DNA from 4 places in the Paenibacillus sp. 2TAB23 genome. Region 4 is predicted to be linked to each of the others. Evidence: riboswitches for the same ligand, from Rfam matches in the RefSeq annotation. Region 4 holds a riboswitch; each other region holds the start of a gene.
The links. A riboswitch is a leader RNA that binds a small molecule or an ion and turns the genes downstream of it on or off. The one in region 4 is predicted to bind cyclic di-GMP.
Positions count from the first base shown of each region.

Region 1 (7,418 bases), on a different contig from region 4:
TTTGTCTTTCTCAATACGCTGGCGGCAGTTTTCGCAAAGGTTTTGCTCCCGAATCAAGTTACCACATGACTCACACGGGTACGACATATTCGGTGCGTTCATAATGGAGATACGGCCTTCGCGTATAAACTTCGTGATTTGCTTAACAGATACGCCCGTCGCGTCTGCTACCTCAGTTATAATCGAACCTTTAAACTCACGTAAATAGTTTGCGCATAATTCGTATTCTTTATCAATGTCACGCATGCAAGCTGGGCATACGTCTCTAAAGTTTTTGGCAAAAAGCTTTCCGCAGCGAGGACAATTATCCAAGTTCATCGCTCTGAGCCCTCCTTTTTTGGTCAAACAAATCAGTTATTACCATTATTCTAATCGAAAGCGCCAACATTTTCACTATGAATCTATTACACTCTTTTGAGCCATCATATATTCAGGAGCGTGCCCATGTCAAAACATAGATCTCCATCGGCCAAACAGCAGACTTTAACAAGGCTTGCGAACACGCTTCTGCCGTGCTTCCGGTCGTATAGATGTCGTCTATCAAAAGAATCCGAATTTCGCTGCGGCTTTGAGCGGTCCTTTTTTCAGAGAGGTCTTTGGGCTTCTGAATAATTGCCATTCCAGCTGCTTGCGCATTAAAAAGAGATCGTGTGTCGCGCTGCCTTTCTATACGTGTTTTGAAGCTTTGTTTCTCCGTATGGCGCGAACGAACCAACAGCTGCAAGAGCGGGAGATTATAATGTCTAGCTATCCCGCCTGCTAGCTGCTCTGCCTGATTAAAGCCTCGCTCGATCTCCCGCTCCGAGCTGACCGGTACATAAGTAACAGCATCCCAGCAATCGGTGAACCTTGTTTTAGACTTTTTATTAGGGCTTTGGACAATACTTGTCCGCTGAATGATTTCAACCGTCATTGCTTCAAAAGCGGGCAGAAGCATGTCGGTAAGCAGCGGGGCTAGCCGTTCATTCCCGCGATATTTATATAAAGCGAGCATTTCTCTCATCGCAGGGCTGTAATGAACCGCGCTGCGGTTGAACTTAAAAGCGCCATGCGGACTGCGGATGCAGTCCTCGCATGGGACTCCCCGCCCGCAACGAGTACAGGCGATTCGGGTAAGCCATGGAATTGCGGAGAGGCATGCTCCGCAAAGGGACTGCCGAAGCTGAGGCGTCAGCTTCGCTTGGTCTGCGCTGCCCGCGCCGCGAGCCGCGTATTGCGGTTTGCCGCATAGGAGACATGCGGCAGACGTTGGCGCGAGCAGCTGCGCGCCTGCGGCGAAGGCGGATTGCAGCCGCCTGAGCCAATCTAGAGGCGAGACGGTCATCGATGCGAGCCTCCTTTGCCGCTGGGGAGCAGGTAGCCCTGCTTGCGAGCCATGCGGTTCATGGTTTGGATGTGGCTGACGGCTTGCTGCTGCGGGCGATTGCGTTCCCGGCTGCAGAAGTATACGCTGCCGCAAGGATCATCCGCCGATCTGCCCGCCCTGCCCGCCATCTGCACCAATGAAGCTTCGTCGAACAGACTTCCGTCCGCATCGAGGATGTAGACATCGCTTTTGGGAATCGTAACCCCTCTCTCCAGAATAGTAGTCGTAACAAGTACTCGGATCTCTCTAGCGCGGAAACGCTGTACTTTTTCCGTCCGCTCCGCGTCCTGTGAAGACGTTGCCGCTACCGCTGAGCAGGACAAAGTGGCGCGCAGCAGCGCTGCCATCGGTTCTGTTTGTGAAATCTGCTGAACGAATACGAATAGCTGAGCTCCGCGCGAAAGCGAGGATTGCAAGGCAGTTAACAGCTTTGCAGGCAGCTTCTTCTGCTGCAGCATTTGCTTCACTGCCGGCGTCTGGAGCAGCTTAGGCACTGGCAGCGGATGGCGATGATAGCGCACTGGGACTCTTGCATGCGGCAGCCTGCCCCGTTTGGCTGCACGCTGCAGCTCGCTCGGAGGGGTTGCGGACAGCAGCAGCCGAGCGGCTCCAGGCGCGCAGCTTTTGTCGGCAGCATAATGCAGCAGTGGATCGCCGGCAAAAGGAAATGCATCTAATTCATCGACTACGACTAGATCAAAGCCCTGATAAAAGCGAAGCAGCTGATGCGTAGTAGCCAGCGTTATTTCGCCGCATTCCCAGCGTTGCTCGCTGCCGCCGTATAACGTAACCACAGTTGAGCTTGGGAACGCTTTGCGTATTCGGGGATCGAGCTCGATGACGACATCGCGGCGCGGCGTTGCAATGAGCGCCTTGCCACCCCGGAGCAGGACGGACTCGACCAGAGGAAAAATCATTTCGGTTTTGCCCGCTCCTGTCACGGCCCACAGAAGAAACTCTCTCGGTCCCTCTTCACTCCCTTCCGGCTTATTATCCCTGCCCGCATATGGCGCCTCTACAAACTGCAAAGCTTTCGCTGCCGCGGCCGTCTGCGCAGGACTAAGCTGCCATCTCGCTAACCGCTGCTCATGGGACAGCACCTTGCGCCCCCTCGCCTCGCTTCTCTCCGCTCCATGAAGACCCGAGCGCTGCCCCGTAACCAGCAGCTCGCATTCCCGGCTCCGCCCCATCCCAATGCACGCCGTGCAATAGGCGCACACCCTCCCGCACGCGGCGCATGCCGTGCGGTGCATGGCCGCCTCACCGCTCCCGCAGCGCAGACATCTGCGCTCGCGCCTGCGGCGTCCCTGCGCACCCGATCGCCCGCCATCCGCGGCGGCGATCGATCCGCCCAGGCGCACCTGCCCGAGCAGCGCGGCAAGCTGCAGCATTTCGCTCCAGCCTGCCGCGGCGCCGGGTCCGCCCGCGCCGGACAACAGGGCGTGCGCTTCGCTACGGAGCAGCGCACGTCCCTGAAGCATAGCCGCGGCGCGCTGCGCCCCCGCCGCGATTCCCTCCAGTTCCGCTCGGCAATGTACCGCTTCACTCCTCTCCATCCACACCTCCCCACCGCTCACGGCTCCCTGCTCCCGTCGTTCCGCCCACTCACTCCCCGCTCCTCGTTCTGTTCGCCTTACCAATCCGTCGCCTTCTTCCGCCTCCTTCCTCCAACTCGCCTCCCCATCGCTCACAGCTCCCTGCTCCCGTCGTTCCGCCCACTCACTCCCCGCTTCTCGTTCTGTTCGCCTTACCATCCCCTCGCCTTCTTCCGCCTCCTTCCTCCAACTCGCCTCCCTACCGCTCACGACTCCCCGCTCCCGTCGTTCCGCCCACTCACTCCCCGCTCCTCGTTCTGTTCGCCTCACGAACCCGTCTCCTTCTTCCGTCTCTCCCTCCCAGCCACTCATTTCTTTCCGCTCCCACCGTTCCGCTAAACGCAACAACCTATCCTCTCCCAGCTTCGCAAGCTTCTTTTGCTTACTCCCGAACCGCAGCCAGCGCCCGAGCCCTACGTTCTCTTTTCCCTCCTGTGCTATTCGTTTAGCCTGCTCGGCACAAGCAACGAGGATCTCTATCGCTTCATAGCCATCCGTAGAGCTCGCTTCCATTCTCACCTTTACCGCTTCTGTCATTCGCTTGTCTTGTTGATCCACAGCAGCTTTCACACCGCTCCGTTTAAGCACGACAGACTCCCACAGCTCAACAGCCAAACAAGCATCGCCAAGCGGCAGCTCCTCCCGCAGCAGCCAGCCCCTTTCTCCCTTATCCATGTTCAGGCGACCAGCCCCGCCATAATGTCCATCCATCCAAAAATGCCTATCGATCGCAGCATGGATAGACATCTCTGCCTGCCAGCCTTCGCGTGTCTTAACCACATAGATCTGAGCCTTCATCCCTGATCTCCCCCTTCGCTTTTCGGATGAGCATTCAGCGTCTTTTCCATCCATTAAGGCTCATCCACGCGCCTATAGCGAACAAAAAAAGCACACCCGATGACGCGCAGCGCGTCATCGGGTGTGCTTCACCCTGAATATTCATTTGCAAAAATTATATCCTAAAATGGCATTTTGGACAAATCCGCCGGGTTCTGCAAATCAATCAACACCGCATGATCCGCTTGCGATACGATGCCTTCGGCTTGCAGCAGCCACAATAGCTGAGTGCCATCGACATCCTTCGCCTGTGAGCGCTTACGATCTGTATTTTCGCTATCTGAGCCCGTTGCCTTGCTATGCACCTGAACCTCTTTGCCGTCTCTGGAGAAGCGCTCGACAATGGCCAGCGTTTCATCGCTTATCCCCTGATCAACAATGGTAAGCCGTACATCCTTGCCCATTCTCCTCGAAAAAGAAAACAACGACCGCATATACCATTCCATATTATTTTGCCGAACGCCCGCCACCAGCACAAAATGCTTGCTAGCCCGCTGCCTTCCTCGCCAAATGCGAAAAGCCAGATGCACAGACAAAGCACCCAAAGCATAGCAGCCAATGACCAAAAGTAAAACCTCCAACATGGCGGCCACCTCCTCTTGGTGACACTATATGCCGGGAAGAGCCCACTGGTTCCGCTAAAAAGGACAAGATTGAAAAATGGGCGCAGCGCCTCAAAAGTCCTACTCTCACGGTTATTAATAGTCAAATTCCGACAAAGAAACACCCTTGAGCAATTTACAATATATGTTATCATTTTATTACGTAGACTTGCATATATAAGATATGCGTGAATATGGAAAGGAAGCGGTGATTGACGCTTATTAGATTATCCAGGGAAGCGATGAAGTATAGTCTGTATGTGGACACTTGGATTATATGGAGCGAGTAGTGTAACCGGCCCTCTTAGACCCCTACCACTTATCTAAGAGGAGAGTGAATCATGCGTTATTTTAAAAAACAAATATCTTTAAGCTTAGCCTTTTTATTGATTTTTTCGCTTGCACTAGGTTCTATTGCCATGGCAGAAGGAGACAGCAGCGGCAGCCCTTCCGGAGAAGAGCCTTCCACGGAGAACAGCTGTCAAACCTACTCCTCAGATAGAGAGCATATTATCGCCAGCCATGCCAGCATCGTTGACAATGGCAACGGTACGGCGACAGCGACTTTTACCACAACGCAGGATTGCGTACGAGTTAGCTTCTCCTCCTATGCTGGTCCGGCGGATTGGAAACCAGGCCCAGGTGAAACAACTATACCTTATAACAAGCAAGTCCATTTCGATGGGCAATCCATCATATATCCGAAAGCAGGAACGTATACCATTACGGTCAATCTACCCGCTTGCCAGCCTTACCAGCTTGATATCTACAGCGGGGACCTGCTCACCCAGCTAGGAGTAGGCGCACACGGCAACAAGATTAAAGCTTGGAAGCTGAAGCTCTCCAGCACCTGCGCTGGCAGCCTTATTATCAATAAGCATATCAATAACATTGAAGGTGCGCCTCATGCCGGCATCACCTTCGAGCTATGGAGCAATGACTCTCTATTCCGAACAGGAACGACAGACGCAAGCGGCATACTGGAGTTCAAGGATCTGCCGATTGGATCTTACGTCCTTAAGGAATTAACGTTAACCGGATTCACAACCGATTTGACCGCGAGCCAGCAAATTGAGGTTACGGCTGCTTCCAGCGCGCTGAAAGTAGTCATCAATACGCCGAAGCTGAAGCTAGATACTGCCTGCTCGGCCGATCCAGAAGCTACAAGAAGCTGGATCGTAACGAATGAAAGCAATATCGAGGTGCCGTTCATATGGGAAGTTCCCGGCTCGAATCAGACAGGTGAAGGCAAAATTCCAGGCAACACCTCGGTAACCCTATCCACTTACGCGGTTCAGTCCCAGCCAGAAACGTTTCTCAAAGCCGCCAGCACGAATCCGAATACGCTAACCATTTCGTGGGGCAATGAAAAGGAGCTATCACTCGTAAACGATGGCGAGGTTTGCACAACGCCGACACCAACACCGTCGACGTCTCCTACTCCTACGCCTACTATAACACCAACGCCTACAGCTTCAGCGACTCCAGATACTTCGCCGACACCATTCTCGACACCTGAGACTACTCCGACCGTAACGCCTTCTTCAACGACAACACCGACGGTATCTCCAACGCCTGAGGAAACGGATATTATCGAAATCGAAGATGACGAGCCGCCAGTTGGTGGAGTGGACGATGGTCAGGAAGTTGACTCCGCTACCGATACTATTGTTGATGTGAATGATGAACAAGTTCCGCTTGATACGTTACCGAAGACAGGCGACACTAGTCCAATTCCGTATTATCTTATCGGCGCATTTGCATTGACAGCTGGATTCATCTCCATACGCAAACAAAAGCAAAGTAAATAACGCTTATTCGTAACCTATCTTGCTGTCAGCTCATTAGACACAGAAACCCCCGCAATCGAGAAGATTGCGGGGGTTTTCTCTACATGTAAATCTAATTGCGATTAAAGCTACAACGTAACCCACCCATATTTAATCGACTGAATAACGGCTTGCGTGCGATCATCAACTTCCATCTTTTGCAAAATGCTGCTCACATGGTTTTTGACTGTTTTCTCGCTGATAAACAAAAATTCGCCGATTAGCTTGTTGCTTTTGCCTTCCGCCATTAACCTTAGTACCTCTGCCTCTCGGCGTGTTAACGGGCTCTCATCGCCAGCAACGAATTTCACGCCCGGCTCTTGGGCTGCTGCTGCGCCTGAAACGATTCCCATCTCGTCCAAGTAAGTCATGCGGCGAAGCTGGTTAATAAGCTTGCCCGTTACTTTAGGATGGATATAGGCATGGCCTTGAACGACGGAGCGAATAGCGTTAATAAGCGATTCTGCCTCCATATCCTTTAACAAATAGCCGGTAGCCCCTTTTCGAAGCGTTTCAAACACATAGCTCTCATCATCGTGAATAGATAGAATAATAACCTTTACATCGGGAAACAAGCTCTTCAATCGCTCAGTCGTCACGACTCCGTTCTCGATTGGCATATTGATATCCATCAAAACAATCTCAGGAATCGTATGATTGCAAAACTCCATAACTTGAATGCCGTCCCCGCACTCGCCGATAACTTCAAGATCGTCTTCCATATTTAGAATTCGTTTAAGTCCTTCGCGAAATAGCTGGTGGTCATCCGCAAGTAAAATTTTGATAGTATTCATACTGCTTGCAGGTCTCTGGATCATCAACATCTTACTCCTTTCTAGATTCGGCAGTAGTAGGTATATCTATTACAATCTTCGTCCCTCTACCAGGATTTGAGTCTATATCCATCCTTCCCTCAATCAGCTCAATCCGCTCTCTCATTCCAACCAATCCAAAATGTGCGTTTCGGGTGGCGTCCTGCTCGATTAACTCACTGTGAAACCCAACGCCGTTGTCTTGTATAATGAGCGAAATATGCTGTGGCTGATAGTTAATCTCGAGCTTAATGTGAGAAGCGCTAGCGTGCTTCAACGCATTCGTGAAAGCTTCTTGTACCAATCGGTATATCGCTGCTTCCATTGCGGAGGGCATTCGAGCGTCTTTGCCAATCAACTCGAATACGGTATGTATT
Region 1 is NZ_JBFRGD010000017.1:72,810-80,227, forward strand. It holds gene AB4Z29_RS22120 (TIGR03826 family flagellar region protein) at 1-318, opposite strand, end outside; gene AB4Z29_RS22125 (ComF family protein) at 431-1,324, opposite strand; gene AB4Z29_RS22130 (DEAD/DEAH box helicase) at 1,321-3,759, opposite strand; gene AB4Z29_RS22135 (hypothetical protein) at 3,921-4,382, opposite strand; cyclic di-GMP riboswitch class II at 4,627-4,710, shown strand; gene AB4Z29_RS22140 (SpaA isopeptide-forming pilin-related protein) at 4,742-6,211, shown strand; gene AB4Z29_RS22145 (response regulator) at 6,319-7,047, opposite strand; gene AB4Z29_RS22150 (sensor histidine kinase) at 7,055-7,418, opposite strand, start outside.
Region 1: another riboswitch for cyclic di-GMP. It lies ahead of AB4Z29_RS22140 (SpaA isopeptide-forming pilin-related protein); the one in region 4 lies ahead of AB4Z29_RS13170 (methyl-accepting chemotaxis protein).

Region 2 (7,418 bases), on a different contig from region 4:
TGCCTATCCTTGCCCTAAGACCATGGACGAATGCGTCCATGGTCTTTTTTTGAAATCCAGAAAAATAATCCTTGGGCCATACATTCTCTATACTTCTCAGAATTAAACGCGCCGCGCCGCCAAAGGACGGCGATAGTAGGTCGCCTTAACGTATAGGAAAGGATATGAGTTTGCTCCTTCTTTCTCTATACGTTTCGCCGAAACAATGGCGTCTATTGAAAGGACGCCGTCAGGCGCTTCATCATCTTAGCATAATGAAAGGAGCCATACTTATGACGAGCATACATAGCGAGATCTTGCTGGAGCTGGGCAGCATTGAGCAGAAGGAGCAGGTACGAATCTTATATGCCTGCGAATCTGGCAGCAGAGCATGGGGCTTTCCATCCAAGGACAGCGATTATGATGTCCGGTTTATTTATGTAAGACCGGTCGAATGGTATTTATCGATTTTTGATAAAAGAGACGTCATTGAGCGGCCAATCAGCGACATGCTGGATATCAACGGTTGGGACCTCAGAAAGGCGCTGAACTTGTTCCGCAAATCGAACCCGCCGCTCATGGAATGGCTGCAGTCACCGATTCCTTATTACACGAAATATACGGTTGCTGAGCAGCTGCGGGGCATCTCGCCGTTGACCTTCTCGCCAAAGTCATGTTTATATCATTACCTTAATATGGCGAAGGGCAACTATAGGGATTATCTACAGGGGGAGCAAGTTAAGATCAAGAAATATTTTTATGTGCTTCGGCCCATTTTAGCCTGCGGCTGGATCGAAACGTATCAATCGATGCCGCCGATCGCGTTCGACGAATTGGCCCAGGCGCTTATTCCGAGAGGAAGCGAGCTGTGGTTCACGGTCGAGCAGCTGTTGCGTCGCAAAAAGGCTGGCGAGGAGCTGGATTATGAGCCGCGCCTGCATCCAATCAATGCATATTTGGAAGAACGCATCGCCTATTACGAGCGATTCGCCCCGCAGCTAAAGCAAGGCGAAGGTGCGCGAGATGAACGGCTGGATGATTTGTTCCGCAGCGCATTGGACGAGGTATGGCGTTAATGATTAAGGCAGTTATTTTATAGGCAAGAGGAAGGTCACAATGGCAATCGTGCAATTGAAATCAACGAATCCGAACTTTTCGTTCGTCATTCGAAAGAATCCGCATTCCGGCATGCTGCTTCGCGCCGTTCGCAAAGGAATGGCATACGGCTGGTATACGGATGAAGCAACGTTTAACGTGTATTTCAAGGACGCTGACAATGAGGTTTCTTACAAGCAGCATAGAGAGGATCAATTCGAATACCTCAATGTGTCCAGGTATAATACGCCGCTATTCGTACTTGGAGCAATCAATGAGTTTTTTGCGTCGCCGCTCAAGGCACAGCATACGAACGATACAGAGCAGTATGAGCATACGTTCCATATCAATATGATTCATATCCAGCTGCTTCGCTATATTGATTTTTTTGAGCGGCATTTGCCGGACTATTCGTTTGAAGTGGAGCACCTGGCAAGCAAAAGCTACTCGCTAACCATTAAGACGAGCAGATCGCTCTACGAACTGATGCATGTCGTCAGCGTCCTTTGCTTGTTTCTATCGATGTTCAGCGAGGAGTACATCGATATTTCCGATGATATTCTCGTCAAATATGTGAAAAGCATTCAAATTATCGATGCGCCTTTTTACATTCGCAGCTTGTTTGCCCGTCATTTCTTGGCATCGCGGGATCGGTTCAAGAAATACAAAGCGGAGCTGGAGAAAACGGACCGCTATGCGATACAGCTGGCTTTCGGCGGGACAGCACAGCAGCGGAGAAGCTATATCGGAAGCGTGCTTCCGTTCGACAAGTCGATTCTCGACGTCGGCTGCGGCGAAGGCTTCTATGCCATTCCGTTTGCGGCGAAGACGGAGGCCAGCTATTACGCCATCGACATTGAAGAGCCGCTGCTCGAGATCGTCCAGCGCAAAGCGAAGGCAAAGGAGCTGGACAACATTGTCACGTTCCCGTCTATTCACCGCTTTCTTGATGCTTATAACGGCGAGCAGCTGGATGTGGTTCTAACCGAGGTCATTGAGCATATGAGCTTGGATGAAGCCGGAGCGCTTATTCGGCAAATTTGCGAGAGCGTCGACTTTGACCGTTTCGTACTGACGACTCCCAATGCGGAATTCAACGCTTATTACGAGCTAAGCGATTTCCGGCATGATGATCATAAATGGGAGCTTGGCCGTCCAGCGTTCCAAGCGTGGCTGCTCGATGCGGTTAAAGAACAGAATGTGGATTGCCATTTTATCGCAATCGGGGATGGCGTGAACGGCGTGCAAACGACGCAGGGTGCAATTCTGGAAAGAAGGAGGGAGTAGCAGAGATGGAAATTAAAACGAAAATCCATACGATTTTTATGATGATTGGCTCAACGGAATGCGGTAAAACGACGTTTGCGAAAGAAGTATTGATGCCGCAATTGCGGTTCCGCGATGAGCATAAAGGCGTAAACGCCAATGTGCAATATATTTCCTCGGACAGCTTGCGTCAGGAGCTGCTGGGCGCGGATTACGATAAATACGATCAAGTGATGCTTGAGGCGAGCGACCAAGCCTTTAGGCTGCTGTTCGAGAAGCTGCGCCTCGTGACGAGCTTTCCGATCAACGCGGAATTTGTTGTGGTCGATACGACGGGATTGGCAGAGGATTTCCGTGCCAGAGTAAGGGAAGTTGCGAAGGAAAACAACTACAATCTGGAGGTTATTCTATTCGACTACCGGAAACGGGATGATTATTATGCCTCGGATCGCTCGAAGAAGCTGATAACGAGCCATATCAACCGTCTGCGCAAGGAGGTGCTCGGTTCGCTGTCACGGGAGAAGTACGCCCGAATTCATAAGGTTCGCGCCAAGGACTTCTTTCTTCCAGGCGAAGGCACTGCGAATGCGGATTATAAGGTTGTAATCGAGGACACGAATGACTATTTGTCCACGATTCTCCCTCTTGATCAAAAAATGATTATCGTAGGCGATGTCCACGAATGCGTGGATGAGCTGAAAGCGCTGCTTATAAGCTACGGCTTTCAATATGACGGGGACCGTTTAATTGAAACGGGAAGAGCAGGCGGAACGAAAATACTGCTGGTCGGCGACTGGATTGACAAAGGGAACCAAACGAGAGCAATCATCGATTTCCTATATGTGAACAAAGAACGGTTTCTGTTCGTAATGGGCAACCACGAGAATTTTGTATACAAGTATTTGCGTGGCGAAATAAAGGGAGTCGAGGAGGAGCTGCTGCACGCGTACTTCGACTCTACCGAGGTGCTGAAGGCTGATGAACAGCTGCTCGCGCGATTTAATGAGCTTACAGCGCTGTCGCAGCCCTTTTATCGAATGATAGGCATAAACGGCCCTTCCTACTATGTAACGCATGCGCCATGCGAGAACAAATACATTGGGAAGCTGGATGCGAACTCCGTCAGGCATCAGCGGAACTTTCGGATCGACCGTTCTGCGCCGCTTGAGGAGCAGCTTCATTTCCTGAAGCGCGACGCGGCGGCTAACCAGCCTTATCATGTTTTTGGACATATCGCAGCCAAAAATACGTTCCGGCTAAAAAACAAAATCCACCTCGATTCCGGAGCGGTACACGGGAACCAGCTTACATCGGTTACGTTTTCTGGGAAGCCTTATTTCAAATCACAGAAATCTGCCCATTCCAGTATGATGGATGAGCTGCCGACGCTCTTTAAGGAGGACCGCAAAGTTTCTCTGCACGAGCTCGGCGAGGAGGAGGTTCGCAGGCTGACCTATTGCTCCGGCAACAAAATCAACTTTATATCCGGAACTATGGCGCCAGCCGACAAGGATGAAGCCGCTCAGGAGCTCGAGTCGCTGCGCAAGGGCTTGGATTATTTCAAGGAGCGGGGTGCCCAAGAAGTTGTTCTGCAGCCGAAGTATATGGGATCACGCTGCAATATCTATCTGCATGCGGATACCGAGCATTGCTATGCAGTGAGCCGAAATGGCTACAAAATAAGCAAGCTGGACTTGGCGGCGGTATATGGCAAGCTGCTTGAGCGATTCGGAAGCTATATGATGGAGAACGAGATCACGCTGCTGCTGCTGGATGGTGAGCTGCTGCCTTGGCAAGCGCTCGGCGAAGGGCTCATCGAGAAGCAATTCAAACCGATTGAGAAAGCGCTTGAGACCGAGCTCTCCTTCTTAAAGGCGAATGGCTTCGAGGAAGCATTCACAAAGCTGGCTTCCGACTACAAAGAAAGCGGCTTCGAGAAGGATCAGCACCATCTCGCCAAAGCGGCGCTAAATGAGAAGTACGGGCTGCACGTCTATCAGAACTACAAGCACGTTCATGAGATGTTGGAGAAGTATGTTCCGCTGGACGAGCATCTGAGCGCCCACGAAACTTACAAGAAACAGCTGGAGCTGTATGCGGAGAGTGGCGAGCTTGAATACAAACCGTTTGCCGTGCTCAAATTCATCCATGCAGACGGCAGCGAGACGCTTCCGGACTGGCCTATCTCAGAGATGTACCGGTTCCTCTCGGACGATCCATACATTTCGATTACGCTGGCCGATCCGGACTGCTACGAGCAGGCTGACCAATATTTCCGCACGTTGACGGTTGAGAGTCATATGGAGGGCGTCGTCATTAAGCCGGAGCTTCCGATCCCTTATACGGTCCCTTATATGAAGGTACGCAATAAAGACTATATGTCGATCATCTACGGCTATGATTATCGCTTCCCTCATAAATACAGCAAGCTGATTAAACAGAAGAGCATTGCGATGAAGCTTCGCACTTCTTTGAATGAGTACCGGCTTGGACAGCGCATGCTGGCTGTTCCCTTCTCAGACATCGCGCCAGACCATGAGCCGTACCGGGCTGCAGTCGCCAATCTCTTGTTCGAGGTAGCGAAAGAAAAGGAAATCGATCCGCGTCTATAACGTGATGAGCCTCCCAATCAAGGGAGGTTTTTTTAAAATATAGGAAAGGATATCCTTAGGCTGCCTACTCTATATTTCTCGCAATGAAACGCGCCGCGCCGCGAATAGACGGCGATAGTCGTTTCACCTTATGGAATCATAAATATTTATGCCTAATTGATATGGCATATATCGGATTTGTATGAAATAATCATATAAGTAGAAAGTCCTAGATAATAGCAAAGTTGCTGAAAGGCAATGACGCAAAGCCAACAGACCTAAAGGAAATGTCCAAAGGTGGCTGGGTTGCCAAAGGGAATAGCGATTATATGAATAAATCCTCTTCCTGCACATCAGGTTACCGCAAACGTTATACATAGGAAGGGATATTTAGCTATGGCATTCACTATCATACGATTTAATAGCAGCAGCAGCTTTGATGCCGTTCAAAAAGCAGCGAATCTAGGATACTGGGAGTACGACCATGCCAGCAAACAGGCATCATGGTCGAGCTTTATGTTTGACATATTCGGGTTGGATAGCGAATTTTCAATGACGCAGGAAGATTTTTTTAAGCGGGTGTATCCGGAGGATCGGGAGCGCGTGGAACGAACCCTCTATGAAGCGTTTGATACAAAGACAGAGAGCGTTCAAGAGTACCGCATCATTCGACCTAGCGGCGAGGTACGGCATATTATTGAGACGCTTACATTCATAGGGGATGAAGCCCAGGACCTTAAATTAACAGTAGGAACCATTCAGGATGTAACAGATAATATGAAGCTGCAGCATGAGCTGAACGTGGAGAAGCAGTATTATAAGTCTATATTCGATAACAATCCGGATGCGATATTTTCATTTGATTTAAAGGGACAGTTCCTGTCCTGCAACGGCGCTCTTGAGCTCATGTTCAATTGTTCGAGAGCTGAGGTTCTACAGGGGGGGTTCCACCGTTTCGTGGAAGCGAGCAGTCTGGAGAAGACGATTTGGCATTTCGAGGAAACGATGAGAACGCTTACTCCCCAAAACTACGATACAACCGGCATAACCGAAAAGGGTGAATTAATCGAAGTAAATGTGACGAATATTCCGATAATCGTCGACGGAGAGCTGATCGGCATTTATGGCATAGCTAAGGATATAACGCAAAAAAAAGTAATTGAAAGATCGTTGTCTGACGCAGAGCTTAAGTATCAGAGTATACTGGAGCAGTCCATTGTAGGCATCTTTGTTGCGCATGAGGTTAGCTTTGCGTATGCGAACGAACAGCTGAACCAGATGCTGGGATATGACACTTTAGTCGGCCTTGAGGTGGAAAAGGTGATTCATCCGGATGAGCGTGAATCTGTGATCAGCAGAGTCATGCAGCTTGCTGAAGGACAATCCATTGCAAACTTTCGGCACCGGGCGCTAAAGAAGGACGGAACCGTTATAGACTGCGAGGTGCATTATAACCGTGTGTCCCATTCGGAGGAAAAAGCGGTCGTCGGCATCGTCCTGGACGTCACGGATCGGAACAAGGCGGAAGAGCTGAACCAATTTTTAGCTTATCATGACTATTTGACAGAGCTGCCGAATCGCCGGAAATTCGAAGAGAAGCTGGACAAGCAGCTCCGGGTAAGCGAATATTTCAAGCAAAAGCTGGCCATCATGCTCATCGATCTGGATCGCTTTAAATATGTGAACGATACGCTGGGGCATTCGATTGGCGATTCATTGCTTAAGCAAATCGCAAAGAGGCTGAGCCGAATAAGCGGATGCGAGCAAGAAGCATTCCGGCTCGGCGGCGATGAGTTCGCGTTAATTATTTCAAATGTGCAGCAGCAGGTTGATTTATCGAATAGGGCTGACCAAATTATTCAACTCATCAAGGAGCCTTTTTTCGTTGAGAACTATGAGCTTAACGTTACCGCTAGCATTGGCATCAGCCAGTCGCCATTTGACGGTTCCTCCGTGGAAGATTTAATGAAAAACGCGGACGCTGCGCTTTATTTTGCCAAATCAAGGGGGAGGGATCAGTCGCAGTTTTACTCCTCCTCTTTGAATGTCCAATCCTTCAAGCTATTCTCGCTAAGCAATGATTTGCGCAAAGCGCTGGATAAGGGGGAGCTGTTTCTGGATTATATGCCCCGCGTTCATGCGCAAACGATGCAGATCGTCGGGGTTGAGGCGTTACTGCGATGGAACCACCCGGATTGGGGCTTAGTATCGCCGGCTGAGTTTATTCCCATTGCCGAGGAGACAGGGCTAATCGTACCGATCGGGGAGTGGGTGCTGCGCGAGGCGTGCATGCAGAATAAACGCTGGCAGCGCATGGGCCTTCCGCCGATAACGGTGTCTGTTAATTTTTCCGTACAGCAGCTGCTGAGGCATAATATATTGCAAACAATCGACCAGATTGTAGAAGAATCCGGCCTGTCGCCGGATAGGCTGGAGATTGAAATTACGGAGAGCTCATTTATAAGCAACGAGAAGGTCGTGACGGAT
Region 2 is NZ_JBFRGD010000008.1:249,349-256,766, reverse strand. It holds gene AB4Z29_RS14320 (nucleotidyltransferase domain-containing protein) at 273-1,055, shown strand; gene AB4Z29_RS14315 (class I SAM-dependent methyltransferase) at 1,096-2,361, shown strand; gene AB4Z29_RS14310 (metallophosphoesterase) at 2,367-4,952, shown strand; cyclic di-GMP riboswitch class I at 5,160-5,245, shown strand; gene AB4Z29_RS14305 (EAL domain-containing protein) at 5,328-7,418, shown strand, end outside.
Region 2: another riboswitch for cyclic di-GMP. It lies ahead of AB4Z29_RS14305 (EAL domain-containing protein); the one in region 4 lies ahead of AB4Z29_RS13170 (methyl-accepting chemotaxis protein).

Region 3 (7,418 bases), on a different contig from region 4:
AATCAGTACCACTATGACAAAACGGACCAAGATGGGCGTGCTTTCGACTTGTTCGTCAGTGCAGTCAACCATACACTTGCCCAGTCCGCCGAATCGGCCTCGAACAGCAGCAACCATGAAGAATCTGTTTTGCGTCAACGTTCTGTCTCCTACGTCTCTTTGGATTAACGAAAGGGTCAATTAGCAATAGAAAGTCCAGAACATTCAATCATGTTCTGGACTTTCTTGCGTTGCTATGTGATTTGGAGACCAGCTATTTCAAAATGACGCTAATCGGTTAATTGTCCAGCTTATATTGTTTGACTGAATCATTCAAATCAACGGACAGCGTAGATAGCTGTATAATGACAGCTGCAATTTCTTGCATGGAAGCGCTCTGCTGCTGCGCGGATGCAGCGACCTCTTCTGTTCCTGCAGCTTGTTCCTGCGTAATGCCGGAAATTTGCTGCATCGAGTCGGTTATTTTGACAAAAGAGTCATCTACCTTGCCTAATGCGCTAAACATATGATTCGTATGCTCTGTGAACGAGGATACACCGCCATAGATGCCTTTGAAATTCTCATATGTGCCTTGTATCCATGAATGCCCCTGTTCAACGGCCTTGCTTCCTTCCTCAATGCTCTTCATAACGAGCAAGCTGTTGGATTGGGTACTCGAAACAAGGTCGGTAACCGACAATGCGGCTTGAGCCGATTGTGAGGCCAGCTTCTTAACCTCGCCAGCAACCACGGCAAAGCCTCTTCCAACATCCCCTGCACGTGCCGCTTCAATCGAAGCATTCAAGGCGAGAAGGTTCGTTTGATTGGATATTTCAGATATAATATTGATGATCTCGCTTATCTCGTTGGAGCGTTTGCCTAATGTTGTGGCTGCTTCCTGAGACTCCTGCATCGCTTGCTTGATGACCATCATTTGCTGCAGCGTTCTTTCTACTAGATCCTGCCCTTGCTCGGATTGTACGTGTACCTCTGTTGCGATGTTCTGAATATCCTTCATACCGTTCGATACATCTTTAATTTCATTATCGATATGATTAATATTCGTATGGCTATCTGTAACGCTTTGAACAATATCATTAATGCCCTCAGACATCCGATTTGTTGAATCCGCAACCTGCTGTGCGTTATTTGTTGATTCATTGACCGATTGCTTCAGGTGTTGGCTTGTTTCCGAAATCAAATTCGAAGAAGCAATGACCTGCTGTATAAGTGTTTTAAGGCTCGCGATCATTAATCCAAACGATACCGACAATTTCCCGATCTCATCCTTGCTATGGATCGAAATCGCAGTTTTCATATCGCCTGCCGCAATCTTATCGGCTGCAAGCATTAGCTTTCTTAGCGGATTCGTTATGACTTTACCGATCACGGCCGCAATGATACTGCCGACAACAAGCACGATCAGTGAAATAATAATCGTAGTCAGGTTAGAGCTGGCTGTTGTTTTCGGTACAACTGAAGCATCCAGATCTATCCCAAGAATGCCATAGGTTACGCCAGAATTATCAGATACCGGAACGAATATGGATTTATGAGTACCGTACTCGTCCACATAAATAGGGCTTATCATTGATTTCTTTTCTGAAATCGCTTCTTTCATTTCATCCGTGAACGGGTACGGCGTTCCAAAATCATCCGGCACGCCTGATAGAATTAAAATCCGTTCATTGTCCCCAGTATTCGATAGAATGTAAATATTCTCAAGACTATGAATCTCTTGCAGCTTCTCAAGCTCTGTTTTGATTAACGCATAATTCGGATCTTCCGTTCCAGCCAGCTGCTTTCCTGAGCCAGGAATTGAAGCTAAGGCATTGCTCGCAATTTGAATATCGGTAATCAAGCGCTTATCGAATTGTTCCAGCAATTTCTCCGAAAGATTCTGCTGGGACATGTAACTGGAAACAGCAAAGGCTACACAAGTGATAACCTGCAAGAGCAGTATGCTTAATGCGATTTTTACAGCTAGATGCTCCTTATACCAATTGAAATTAAGTATAGACTTCTTCATGAGTGAACTCCCTTTTATTCATTCGATTATATTCTGAATAGGTTTCTTCGATTTTTCCTTTTAAATATTGGACGATGGAATGAACATCAGATACCTGCGTATACGGTGAAATAACGAACAGCTTGCTGGCATACAGCGCAATTCGCTTAGCATCTGTCGTTTGTACGTAAAGATGCTTTTTGGTATCGCCGAAGAACATTTCGCTCCGGTCTCTTCCCAGAATCTCAAATAAAATTTCATTTAATTTGTTTTCCCTGTCTACTTCCTCATAGCTGCAAGCACCGGCATATTCTTTTGGATAACCGTTCTGCCCATCCGAATATAACCGGAATAAGGTGATGATGCCCGGATTAAGCGGATTTACAATAATGGCTTCCGGTATTTCCAGCTTCAGCGCTTTTCGGAAAGCGACATTTACTTCAACGAATTGAGCCAGCAGCTTTTGATAGCCTTCAATGCCAAACGCGAGCAAAGCGCTGTATATGCTAATGGAGCTTCCCATTCTTGAGCATTCCAACGTGTAACTCGTATGATATTGCCCATATCCTCGGTGTCCAACATAAGGTGTCTCGTCTGGATCCAAATCCAGAAGCTTTAAATCAGAAGCATTTTTCACTAAAAACAAGCTCGTTGAATAAGGGGTTTGTCCGAGCTTTTGAAAGTCGAAGCAAAGCGAATCCGCTTTGTTCAAATGGATCATTTTGGCTTGAATGGTTTTGAGAGCCGCGAGCGCTTCTCCTTCAATGCCCAAAGGATTATTAGCAAAATCATAGCTGTTGAAGAAAGCGAAGAATCCGCCTAGAGCCGAGTCGGCATGAATGTGAGGCCGATTTATTCGGTGCTCCTGTGCTAAACGTTCTGTCATTCTATACACTTCATCAAGGCTATCGATCCCCATTGCATCTGTCGTGCCCGTAGTTGCAACGACATATATCGGAATGCCGCCTTTCGCAATAACCTGTTCCATTTTCGCTTTCAAATCATCAATATCCATAGAGCTGTCTTCATGCGTACGGATTTTGACTAAGTGATCGCTTCCGAGGCCCGTTGCTTCCATCGACTTATAAAGGCTGTAATGTGCGGCCTCCGAGCAGAAGGCATATAAGTTCTGAGGCACTCCGGACTTCGCGGCTGATGAGCTTGCTTTATTAATCGCCAGCCTGAGGCCTGTAAATATGGCGCCTTGGCCGCCCCAAGTTGTATATCCACCGCTTTCTGCCGTTTGATATCCGACAAGATCCGACATCATCGCAACAACCTTAACTTCGGCTTCTGCGCCTGCCGGCCCATACACATCCCATAAATTATTGCCATTCACCATAAATGCGGCAAGCATGCCGAGTATGCCCGGGGTACTGGCCATAGGCAAAATATTGGTTAGAAAATATTTGGTATGATAAGGATGTGCGTGCAGCAAGGAAAGAAGCTCTTTGTTAACCTCTTCCAGCGGGCTTCCGTTATGGGGAATTCGGCTAACATCCGCCAGCTCCTTGTAAAATAGCGGACCTCTATCTTTTTCCCCCTTCAGGAACACGGAATTCGGATCTTTAAGCTCATCGACGCCATTCACGATCTGCCCCATTAATTCCAACATTTGATTCCGTTGAGCTGCGTTGCCATCATCACTTGGAAATAAACGACGAATATCTGATTGATTATGCATAACGTTATGACCTCTCTCCACCATTTGAATTTATCTCTCTGAATAAAAAAAGGCATACCTATATTTTCTCATAGGTATGCCTTTGCTTAATACTTCGCAACTGGCTGACATTTCTTTTTAAGAAGTAGTCCCTATAGCTTTGCGCCACCATCTTTCGATGGATTTGCCCGTATGAAATTTGGAGGAATTTGTACTTTAATTAGAAATCATTTACAGCTACTAGGAACATTCTACTATTTCATATTTCTAAGATCAATATGTTTTTAAATATATAAGTCTAAAGTAATAGCCATTTTGCCAAGAATTTATCTTTTCGTCACAATTGATAGGATAATATACGGCTTTTTGACGTATTTTCAGTCGGATCCGTCTATTTATTTTCAAAAAAAACATATGTATACCGATAAAAAAGCGCATAAAAAAGAAGAGTATTATCCAATGTCATTAAGTTAAGCTCAAAGATAAGATCGGGAATAAAAATGGAATCCGAAACGGCATGGGAAAAAGTGGCAGAGAAATTTCCTGAAGAGATTGAGGAAATGAACGTGCATGGCTTGCTGAATAGGGCGCTTCGAAGGCTATCGGATTGCATGTCATGGGATACGGTGCAAGAGGATGTATCATTTTTAAATGGAGAATGGAGACGCTTTTGTCCCGCCACAAAACATCATCCAAATCTATATGGCCGGATCGTATAGCACACTTAACGAAATTTGATTCTATAGTATCTTTCGCACTAATCGCCAATCCTTCACAATATTGTATGGGAGTTGATTTTATATGATTTTGAGGAGACCTTGGAAAGTCGCGGTATTCGGAATTATTGGAATCGTTGTACTTATCGTTATATTCGCTGCTGCCTATATCAATAATATTGGATTCCATAAAATTAAGCTCATGTACACTTTAGGCACAACAGATAAGCAAATAGTCTTGATGGACGAGAAAGGGAATTATTTAACGGAGGATCGTTCCGTTGGGCTTCTTCTTAAAGAACGAATGAGTAGCAAGGGCTGGACCTATGTCAGGCAAGAAGGCGCTAATTATTTTTTTGAAAAGGGAAATGAATCAACCATCGTTACCATGCGGCAATGGAATCATAACTATGTCATTTATCACGTTAAAGACAACCTCGTCAATATAGCGGACTAGTACGTAATTATGTTGTAATTGTTTGATAAACAAGGGGCTGTCCAATACGTCCCCAAAATAAAAAGTTGGACGGAAAAACGCAATGTTTTCCGTCCAACTTTTTTTGTGCGAATGCTTTTGCAGAAAGGTAGCTAGGCGGATGCCTGCCACCTTCAAAAGATTGTGGGCCTATAGTTGCCGTAGGGAGAGCCTTATTATTAACGCTTAGCTTATCTAACCAGCCATCCGCCATCCACCGCTAGAACATGGCCGTTCATATAATCGGATGCCGCTGACGCTAGAAATACTGCTGGACCGATTAAATCCTCTGAAGTACCCCAGCGTCCAGCCGGAATACGCTGCAGGATTTGAGCGCTGCGAACCGGGTCTTCGCGAAGCGCCTCGGTGTTATCCGTGCTCATGTAGCCTGGGGCGATTGCGTTAACCTGCAAGCCCTTGCTCGCCCACTCGCTCGCCAGCGCCTTCGTTAGCCCTGCTACCGCATGCTTGCTTGATGTATAGCCAGGCACATTAATGCCGCCTTGATAGGACAGCATCGAAGCGATATTAATGATTTTGCCGGAGCCTTGCTCGATCATTTTTTTTCCAGCAAGCTGCGATAAAACAAATACCGAATTTAAATTGACGTCGAGTACCGCCTGCCAATCCTCATAGCTGTGCTCCGCAGCAGGCGTCCGGCGAATAATGCCAGCGTTATTCACTAGGATATCGATTCTGCCCAGCTCGTCCACTGTCCGCTCAATAATGCCAGCAAGCTTGGTACGGTCAGAAATATCCGCCTGAATCGTAATCGCTTTCCGCCCCAAAGCTCTAATTGCTTCCGCCGCTTTGTCGGCAGGCGTGCTGTTAGTCACAAGCGCTACGTCAGCGCCTGCCTCCGCCAATCCAAGTGCAATAGCTGCTCCGAGGCCGCGTCCCGCTCCCGTAACGACTGCCGTTTTTCCGCTCAAATCAAACAAACCCATCGGTTCATGTCCTCCCTTTTGCACGCTTTCCGCTCTCTGGAAGCGGCGCCTTCATCATTTGTATCTGAAGGGCCTCATATTTGGCTGCAACCTCGGGCGAGATCCCCTCATCTGTGATGATGCAATCAATCTCGCCTAGGCCAGCAAATGTTATCAAGGCGCCTTTATCGAATTTGCTATGGTCAGCCAGGCAATAAACGGTCTTCGCATTGTCCATGTACAGCTTCTTCAGCTTTGACAATTCCTCTGTAAATATCGTCAAGCCATATTCCAGATGAATGCCTGTCGTCGAAAGAAACAGCTTATGAACATTGAGCCTTTTAATCCATTCCTGGGACTCCGCTCCGATCAGCAGATTGTTGTGACGGTAGCCGCCGGGAATGACCAATCTCACCTGATCCTTTAAGGTCAGCTCGCGGATAATAAGCAGGTCATTCGTCAGCACGGTAACGGGCACATTCGGGAGCTTCTTGGCCATCTCAAGCGTCGTGCTTCCCGCATCAAGGGCAATGATATCATTCTCCTCGATACAAGAGAGGGCAAGCGCCGCAATGGCGGACTTCTCCTGCTGGTGCTTACTGTTAGGAAATTGGAGCGGATAGAGGCTGTCCTCGCCCTCTTGCTCCACCACGGCCCCGCCATGCGTACGTTTGAGCAGCCCCTTCTCCTCCAGCTTCTCCAGATCTTCCCGAACCGTTTTTTCCGTCACGCCAAATTGCTCGCTCAGCTCAGATACTTTCACTGCGCCAAGCTGCTCTAGTTTCTCTATAATTTTCCGATGCCGTTCAGCAGCAAGCATGGTGCACCTCCTGTAGCGAATGCTTCTATTTTAGCTCGCTTGCAGGCACGGCGTCCATGTCTGTAAATGTATAATTCTCGCCTGCCATCGACCAGCAGAACGTGTAATTGCTTGTTCCTACGCCTGAATGGATAGACCATGGAGGAGAAATGATCGCTTGCTCATTCGCTACGACCAGATGTCTCGTCTGCGAAGGCTCGCCCATCATATGGAATACGCGTGCATCGTCGTTCATATCGAAGTATAAGTAAGCTTCCATGCGGCGATCATGCACATGTGAAGGCATCGTGTTCCACACGCTTCCCGTTTTGAGGCTTGTTACGCCAAGCATCAACTGACAGCTTTGGATGCCGTCTGCGTGGATGTATTTGTACAGCACGCGCTCATTCGACGTTTCTTGTGAGCCAAGATGAGTCGGATTCGCTTCCTCCATCGTCATTTTGCGTGTTGCAATCTCAGCGTGTGCGAGCGCCGAACAGAAGTACAGCTTGGCTGGGTTTGCTTTGTCCACGCTTGAAAGCAGCACTTGGCGCTTGCCTTTCCCGACGTAAAGAACTTCCAGCTTGCTCAGCTCGTAAACCTCACCGTCCACGGAAATCGAAGCCGGGCCGCCAATGTTCAGAAATCCAATCTCACGGCGCTCCAAAAAATATTCCGTTTTCAGCGTTGCCGCATCCTCAAGCTCCAGCGTCTCATTCACAGGTGTTGCTCCGCCAACGATCATGCGATCATAATGCGTATATGTCATCTTGATTTGATCCTGTACAAACAGGCTCTCGATCAAAAATTCGCTGCGCAGTCGTTCCGTATCATATTGCTTCACATCGGTAG
Region 3 is NZ_JBFRGD010000001.1:306,310-313,727, forward strand. It holds gene AB4Z29_RS01350 (hypothetical protein) at 1-168, shown strand, start outside; gene AB4Z29_RS01355 (methyl-accepting chemotaxis protein) at 278-2,008, opposite strand; gene AB4Z29_RS01360 (pyridoxal phosphate-dependent decarboxylase family protein) at 1,989-3,671, opposite strand; cyclic di-GMP riboswitch class I at 3,764-3,849, opposite strand; gene AB4Z29_RS01365 (hypothetical protein) at 4,452-4,823, shown strand; gene kduD (2-dehydro-3-deoxy-D-gluconate 5-dehydrogenase KduD) at 5,033-5,788, opposite strand; gene AB4Z29_RS01375 (DeoR/GlpR family DNA-binding transcription regulator) at 5,793-6,587, opposite strand; gene kduI (5-dehydro-4-deoxy-D-glucuronate isomerase) at 6,613-7,418, opposite strand, start outside.
Region 3: another riboswitch for cyclic di-GMP. It lies ahead of AB4Z29_RS01360 (pyridoxal phosphate-dependent decarboxylase family protein); the one in region 4 lies ahead of AB4Z29_RS13170 (methyl-accepting chemotaxis protein).

Region 4 (7,418 bases):
GGATTGCCGGCATTTCTGTCAACACTGCTGCCTCCGATTATTGAGAAGCTGATTAAAGGCAATGAGCTCAAAGGTTTCTCGCTACATGAAATTGCTGCGCTCGGTCAGCTGATCGAATATTCAAATCTGTCGATAACGTCCATGCAAAATTGGGTAAAGCGCGATTTTAAGCCTTATTTCGATTGCCCGAAGGCGGGTAAAAAATATTCGCTCAATCAGGCTGCGTTATTGTTCATTATTGATGATTTAAAGTCAAATCTTGATTTTGAATCCATACGCAAGCTATTTGAGATCGTTTTTAAAAAACCAGAGGATGAGAAGGCCGATTTGGTCGGTCCTATTCAATTATATGCATCGTATACGAGTATGTTTGAAGAACTGGATGCAAACAATGATCAGCTGCTCGATATTTCCGGACATTTGAAGGAAAATCCGCATCAAGATATTTTGACTGAGGAAGCCATTCGCTCGTCAGCCAATCAGTTCGCGAACCAATTACCTAATTTAACGGACAATCAATGGGAAGCTGTGCGCAATATTTTGCTCATTGCTGTCATATCCATACAAACGTCCTACTTTCATTCCCTCTCCAGGCGTTATTGCAATGCGACTTTGTTTCTAAGTCCCGAATAAAATAGTTCTATAGGGATATACAGAAACTCTTTATTGTCCTATACTGGATTATGTTGTAAATACAAACATAGACAATCTGAAAATGGCAAACTTGCCGAAAGGCTAGGACGCAAAGTTATGGGCCTAAAGCACTTGTGCTAAGGTCGCCAGACCGCCGGAAGGATATAGAGCTAAGAAGCTGTCCGCCTCCTGTGGCTGGATAGCTTTTTTGTTTTTTCAGAGGGACAGAGGAGAGAAATTGGAATGGTGTTGAAGGATTGGTTGAAGAGAGCGAGCATACTGTCGAAGAAAATGAACATGAGGAAAATTACGACCAAGTTATTTCTTATTACGGCAATCATCACACTGTTTAATTTAGGAGCAGGCGCATTTATTTATGTTCAGAATGTATCAGTTGCAGGATCAGTTGAAGATTCGGATCATTTATCACGTGCTGAACGGAACTATCAAGGTATTTCCAACAAATTGCTGAAAGCCATGCTGCTTATGGTGGATGCGATCGAGAATGGGAAGAGCGATGCTTCAGCAATTATGAAAGATTTGGAAACCCTCCCTGCCAATATCGATGAGCTTGACAAGCAGCTGATCGAAATGGACAAGAAATATCCTCCCGCCAAAGAAGGCGGACAGCTTTATGCCAATCAGATAGGCGTTCTTCGCCTCGCACTTGATAATCTCAATCAAACCAATACCGATGTATCGGGTTTAACAGCTGAAGAGAAGTCCTTGCGCATCAGCAATCTAATCAGCGTATACACTGTAATACTCAGCTATTCGAACGATACCATGCATGAGCGGCTAACTCATGACGCAGAAACGACCCAAAACAATCTGAATCGTGATGTATCGAGCGCTAATATCATCGTGCTTATTAATGTCATTCTGCTTGCTGTATTGCCAGCTATTATGATTTACGGCGTTACGCAATCGATTAAAACGGGCCTTACCGGCATTACAAGGCGCATCCGCGCATATGGCAGCAATGATTTCACGAGTCAGGAGAAGCTGGCCCGCTCTGATGAATTCGGTGAAATTGATCAGGCGCTAGCCGCAATGGGCGACAATTTAAGAGACACGATTAAGGCCACGCTTAACGTCAGCGAGTCTGTTCTTCACGTATCGCGCAACATGGATACGATGATTGGAAGCAACCGCCAAGCTTCCGAGGATGTGAAAGGCCAGGTTGACCTGGGTCGTGAAGCACTGCTGTCGCAATATGATGATGCTTCTTCAATTTCGGCGGTAACGGAGCAAATATCCGCAAGCTCCCAGCAAATCGCTGCTTCCAGCGAGTACATAAACAATGACATGCGTCAAATGAAGCAGTCGTCCCAGAGCGGCTCCCAGCAAATGGCAGGCGTTGTCGTCATGGTTAACGAAACCGTTGAGCAATTCGCGAAGCTGACGGAGGCTTTTGAAGCGATGAATGGCCGATACAACAATGTTTCCAAGTTTTTGAACGGCATTCAGGATTTGAATACGCAGACGAATCTGTTGTCGCTTAACGCATCTATAGAATCCGCAAGAGCTGGGGAGCACGGACGCGGCTTTGCAGTTGTGGCGGAGGAAATTAGGAAGCTGTCAAGCCAGACGGATACCATATCCAAGCAAATTACAAAGGAATTGACACTTATCCAAAGCGATGTTGCCTCTAGCAGCAGAACGATCGGAAGCTTTGCGAATGTCATTCAGTCGACAAGACAAGCATCGGAGACGGCAAGCGGCACGTTCCAAGCTTTGGAATCGCAAAGCAGCGTATTGTCTGACCAGATGAGCGAGATTTCAACGGCAATAAGCGAGATAACAGCAGGAATGACGCATATCGTATCTGCTGTTGACAAGCTGCTGAACACATCCACGGACGTAAATGGGAAAATGGAGCATATGAGCGAGCTGTCCGTGAAGCAAAACGATATTTCTGATGAGCTTCGCAGTCTTGCAGAGAAGCTGACCGGCTCCTCGCATGAGCTGAAAGAAAAGGCTTCTGTATTCAAGCTTTAAAAGGAAGGACATATCAATCACAGGCGCTTCAGCGATATGCTGAAGCGTTCTTTTTTTTCAAGCTTGACGTTAGATGGCCTATCGGTTTGTCATAAAAAAGTCACAAGGGCGTTAGGATAGTCATTGTACGAGCAGTATAATAAACCGTTGTACCGCTATGATAGATAGAAAACAGCTGGAGGTAGTGGAGAATGACGACTGTACAATTTCCAAAAGATTTTAAATGGGGAACGGCAACTGCTGCGTACCAAATCGAAGGCGCGTTTGATGAGGATGGACGGAGTGCCAGCATATGGGACACGTTCGCGAAAACACCGGGCAAGGTGCTTAATGGAGACAACGGCGATGTGGCATGCGACAGTTATCACCGCGTAGATGATGACATCCGACTGCTGAAGGAGCTTGGCGTTTCTGTCTATCGGTTCTCGATAGCTTGGCCGCGCGTTATCCCTCAAGGCAGAGGAGCTGTTAATCCGACAGGCCTTGATTACTACGAGGAGCTGATCGACAAGCTTATTGCGAATGGCATTGAACCATTTGTAACGCTATACCACTGGGATTTGCCTCAGACGCTTCAGGATGAGGGCGGATGGGAAAACCGCGCGACAATGGATGCTTTTGTCCAATATGCAGAAACGGTATTCCGTAAATTTAACGGCAAGGTAAAAAGATGGATTACGCTTAACGAGCCTTGGTGTATTTCCATATTATCCAACTACCTAGGTGCGCATGCGCCAGGCAAGCAGGATATGCAGGCTGCCCTTGATGTCGCTCACCATATTCTAGTCGCACACGGCTTAACCGTTAAGCGATTCCGTGAGCTTGGCATCGAAGGCGAGATTGGTTACGCGCCGAATACGGAATGGAGAACGGCCTACAGTTCTTCCCCAGAGGATGTGAAGGCTGCTCAGCTACGCAACGGTTCTTTCAATGAATGGTTTCTTTCACCTGTGTTGAAGGGGGAGTACCCGAAGCTATTGACGGATTGGTATGAGAGCAAGGGCTTCAAGGTGAAGGTTGAACCTGGGGATATGGCTATTATTTCGCAGCCTATCGATTTCTTAGGCATCAATTATTATACGGGCAGCTTGATTCGTCATGCGGCAGGCAATGATTTGTATGACAGCGAAGAAATCAGTTCAAGCTTTGCCAAAACCGATTTTGACTGGAACATATATGCTGACGGGTTCTACCATGTGCTGACTTGGATCAATGAAACCTATGGTCAAATTCCAATCTATATTACTGAGAATGGCGCTTGCTATGAGGCAGAACTGCAAGATGGGAAAATCAATGACGAAGCGAGAATCAGCTTCCTACGCGATCACATTATGGCTCTGCACCGCGCAATTGAGTCTGGCGTTCCCGTCAAAGGTTACATGGTGTGGTCATTGATGGACAACTTCGAATGGGCCTTTGGTTATTCCAAGCCATTCGGGCTTGTTCATGTCAACTTCGAGACGCTGGAGAGAACGCCAAAGGCAAGCTATCATTGGTATAACCAGCTTGTGGCTGCCAACCAGTTAGAGATTTAATCGTCAGGACAGGCCGTATAAAGCAGGCAGAGCTCGAGCAAGGGGACTCTGCCTGCTTCTTTGTGCTGGAAAAGAAGGATAAGCATGCCATGCGCCGAAATGAAGGAGTGGCAGAGAGCAGATACATAGTCGGAAACAGAATGCAAACAGAATGCAAACAGAATGCAAACAGAATGCAAACAGAATGCAAACAGTATGCAAACAGCGGCTTGCAAAAGCAAGCCCAAAGCGGAGCCGCTCCTAATCCAATTGTTGACTTACAGCAAATAGAAGTGGTTCAATTGAACCATCGACATCAAAGGGAGCAGTGACTACATCCATGTTTAACCAATTTCTGAAAGCATCCAGAGTGAGGGTGCTGCCTGTGATGCTTATTCCGGTAGCGCTAGGCGCACTCGGCGCCTATGTTTGGAACGGCGTTTTCCATCCATTCTTGTTCGTCATTACGATGATTGGCGCAGGAGCGGCGCATTTATTTTCTAATATGATTAATGATTTATGGGATTATTATAACGGTACAGATACGGCTGCTCAAACAACGGATGGCGTCATTCCGACCAATTCGGGGTATTTGACGAAGGGAACCTGGAGCATTCGCGCATTTGCCGCAGTGACGTGGGGCTTGTTCGGCATTGCAGCGATATGCGGGGTTATCTTGAGTGTGTTAAGCGGCTGGCTTGCGCTAGTGTTCGGCATTCTAGGCACGTTAATCGCTTATTTCTATGTGGCGCCGCCAATCCAGTTCGGTTACCGCGGCAAAGGCTACAGCGAGCTTGCGATTCTAATCTCATTCGGGATTCTGCCTGTCGTTGGCGCATATTTCGTACAAACCTCACAGCTTGATTACCGCGCATTGCTGCTTTCATTGCCGATTGGTTTGCTCACGACTCTCATTTTGTTCAACCATCATTTTTTGCATTGGCAAGCGGACAAGCAAGCCGGCAAACGGACGTTAGTCGTTGTATGGGGGGAGCGCAGGGCATTGCTGTTTTCGCGCGTTTTGCTGGCGCTGGCTTATTTCACTCTCGTTGTATGCGTGGCATTGGACGCGCTGCCGGTATATGCTTTGCTCGCTTTGCCGACAGCCATTCCGCTGTACCGCGTATATGGGCGGCTTTCGACGCGTAATGATTCAGCGGCATACGTGCCGTTAATGGGCGCTTCGGTGAAAGCGACGATTCGCTGCGGAACCTTACTGATAGCTGCTTTATGGATTCAAGGACTCGTGTAAGCAATCAACTTAGAAGGCGGGTAGATAAGATGGATAAGCAATGGACGTTAGGTGATTTCCATACGATATTGAATGAAGGCGAGGTTTGGAAAATCGGCGGTTTCCCTCTACAGGACGGAAGCTTCTGGCAATACCGCGAGCCGAATGCGGTCATTATCGTACGCAACGGCATGCTTTACGTGCGCGCGCCGCTTAGCCGCTCGAATGATCAAATTCAAATTCTGGACAATGCGAAGCATATGTATTATTCCGCAGAACCTGTTCTCGTTCCCGAATCAGGAATCATCAGCTTCGAGCTTCAAATCCGCGCACGTTCGCAGCAGACGGCGCCAAATGATTTATATGACGGGTTCGTCTCATTGAATTTGCTCGACTTCACGACAGGCGGGGCACTCGATTTTTTTGCCGGGAACGATAAGTACGCTAGCGTGTATGCGGTTCTTCCTTTTCCTGGCGTCAAGGTGCCTGAAACCGATAAAACGAAGTATTTCTGCGTGTTCAAGGAAGACACAGACTTTGAGGCGCAAGCATTCAACGTGTACAAAATCACTTACAATCGCTCGATGGATGAAGTGGTATTTTTCGTTAACGGAAACGAAGTCAGAAGAGAGAGAAACGTCCCGGTTAAATTCAATCAATTCACCGTGGCTCTCGGCATTATGACGGAGAAGGATTTGACGCCTGAAGGAAGCGTTTCTGTACATGGACAGACCGTTATCGGGGAATGGTCTCCGATCACCATTGAAATAACTGAGCAAGGATAGTGAAGGAGCTGCGTTATGTTATTCGTTCTCATCGCACTGTGGGCAATAGCAGCCATCATATGGCTCTCTGATCGGCGATCGTCCGTTAATCATTGGTTAGGTGCTGTCGCGTTTACGGGAGGCGCAGGCGCGCTTGCTGCCGTTCTGGATTTGCAATGGCTGCCTGCAGCAGCAGAAGCTGGAATGAATGAGGTTGCGCAGCAGCTCCTTTATCGACTGCAAGCAGTCTCCTCTCTAGTTTCCTACTACGGGCTTCCCTATTCTTTCGTTTTGTTTGCCAATGCGTATCGCCCGGTTCGCATGACCAAACGCATGCAAGCGTTAATGCCGTTTCTCCTGCTTATTCCGATTGTGTTATGTGTCGTTTTTACGCCGTTTTATACGACACTGTATCCTATTTCCTTTCGTATCGTGGTGTGGTGGGCAGTGCCCTATATTGTGTACGGGGCGGTTCAGGTGCTGCTGAAGCGTCAGCTTCAAGCCTCCTTTTCACGGACGCACTGGATCATTTGTTCCGTTGTGCTGCCTCCAGTCATGTTCAGCATGGTCATGAATTATGTGCTTCCAAGCTTTGGAATGCTGAGAATGTGGGTATATAACACATGGATCGTCGGATTAGGTGTGACTGTATTTGTTATTGCATTATTTACATACGGATTCATGGGCGTTCGTGTCAACATCGATCGCAGACGATATGACTCTACGTTGAGAGCGGTTACCTCGGGTACTGCTATACTAAATCATGCTATCAAAAACGATGCAGGCAAAATGAGGCTGTTCTCCGAGAAAATGAAGGCATATGCGATTGCTACGGATCAGCAGGAGCTTTTAGCTGACATCGAGACGGTACTTGGCGCATCTCGCCATATGCAGGAGATGCTGCAGCGTGTGCATCGGCGCACGGAGGACCTGGTGCTTCGCGTGGAGGCTGTAGATTTGGCCGAGCTTATCGATCAGACCATGAAGGGTTACGGCCCCGTACTTGGGTCTATTAAACTGCAGACATCCTTGATTAAAGGCTGGGTATGCCGGATCGATCCTGCCCAGTTTAGCGAAGCACTTGGCAATATTGCAGCGAATGCCTTGGAAGCGATGAAGGGCGAAGGAGAGCTGCTTGTCCAATTAAGCGAGACGAAGCGCGAGCTTATAGTCGAGATTAAAGATACGGGACCGGGACTCAGCAAAAGCGAAGCAGCAAAAGTGTTGGAACCCTTTTATACGACAAAAAGCGGAAGCGACATCAATTTTGGATTA
Region 4 is NZ_JBFRGD010000007.1:256,372-263,789, forward strand. It holds gene AB4Z29_RS13165 (DUF1836 domain-containing protein) at 1-633, shown strand, start outside; cyclic di-GMP riboswitch class I at 708-792, shown strand; gene AB4Z29_RS13170 (methyl-accepting chemotaxis protein) at 877-2,634, shown strand; gene AB4Z29_RS13175 (GH1 family beta-glucosidase) at 2,826-4,169, shown strand; gene AB4Z29_RS13180 (prenyltransferase) at 4,489-5,400, shown strand; gene AB4Z29_RS13185 (DUF6081 family protein) at 5,430-6,164, shown strand; gene AB4Z29_RS13190 (ATP-binding protein) at 6,180-7,418, shown strand, end outside.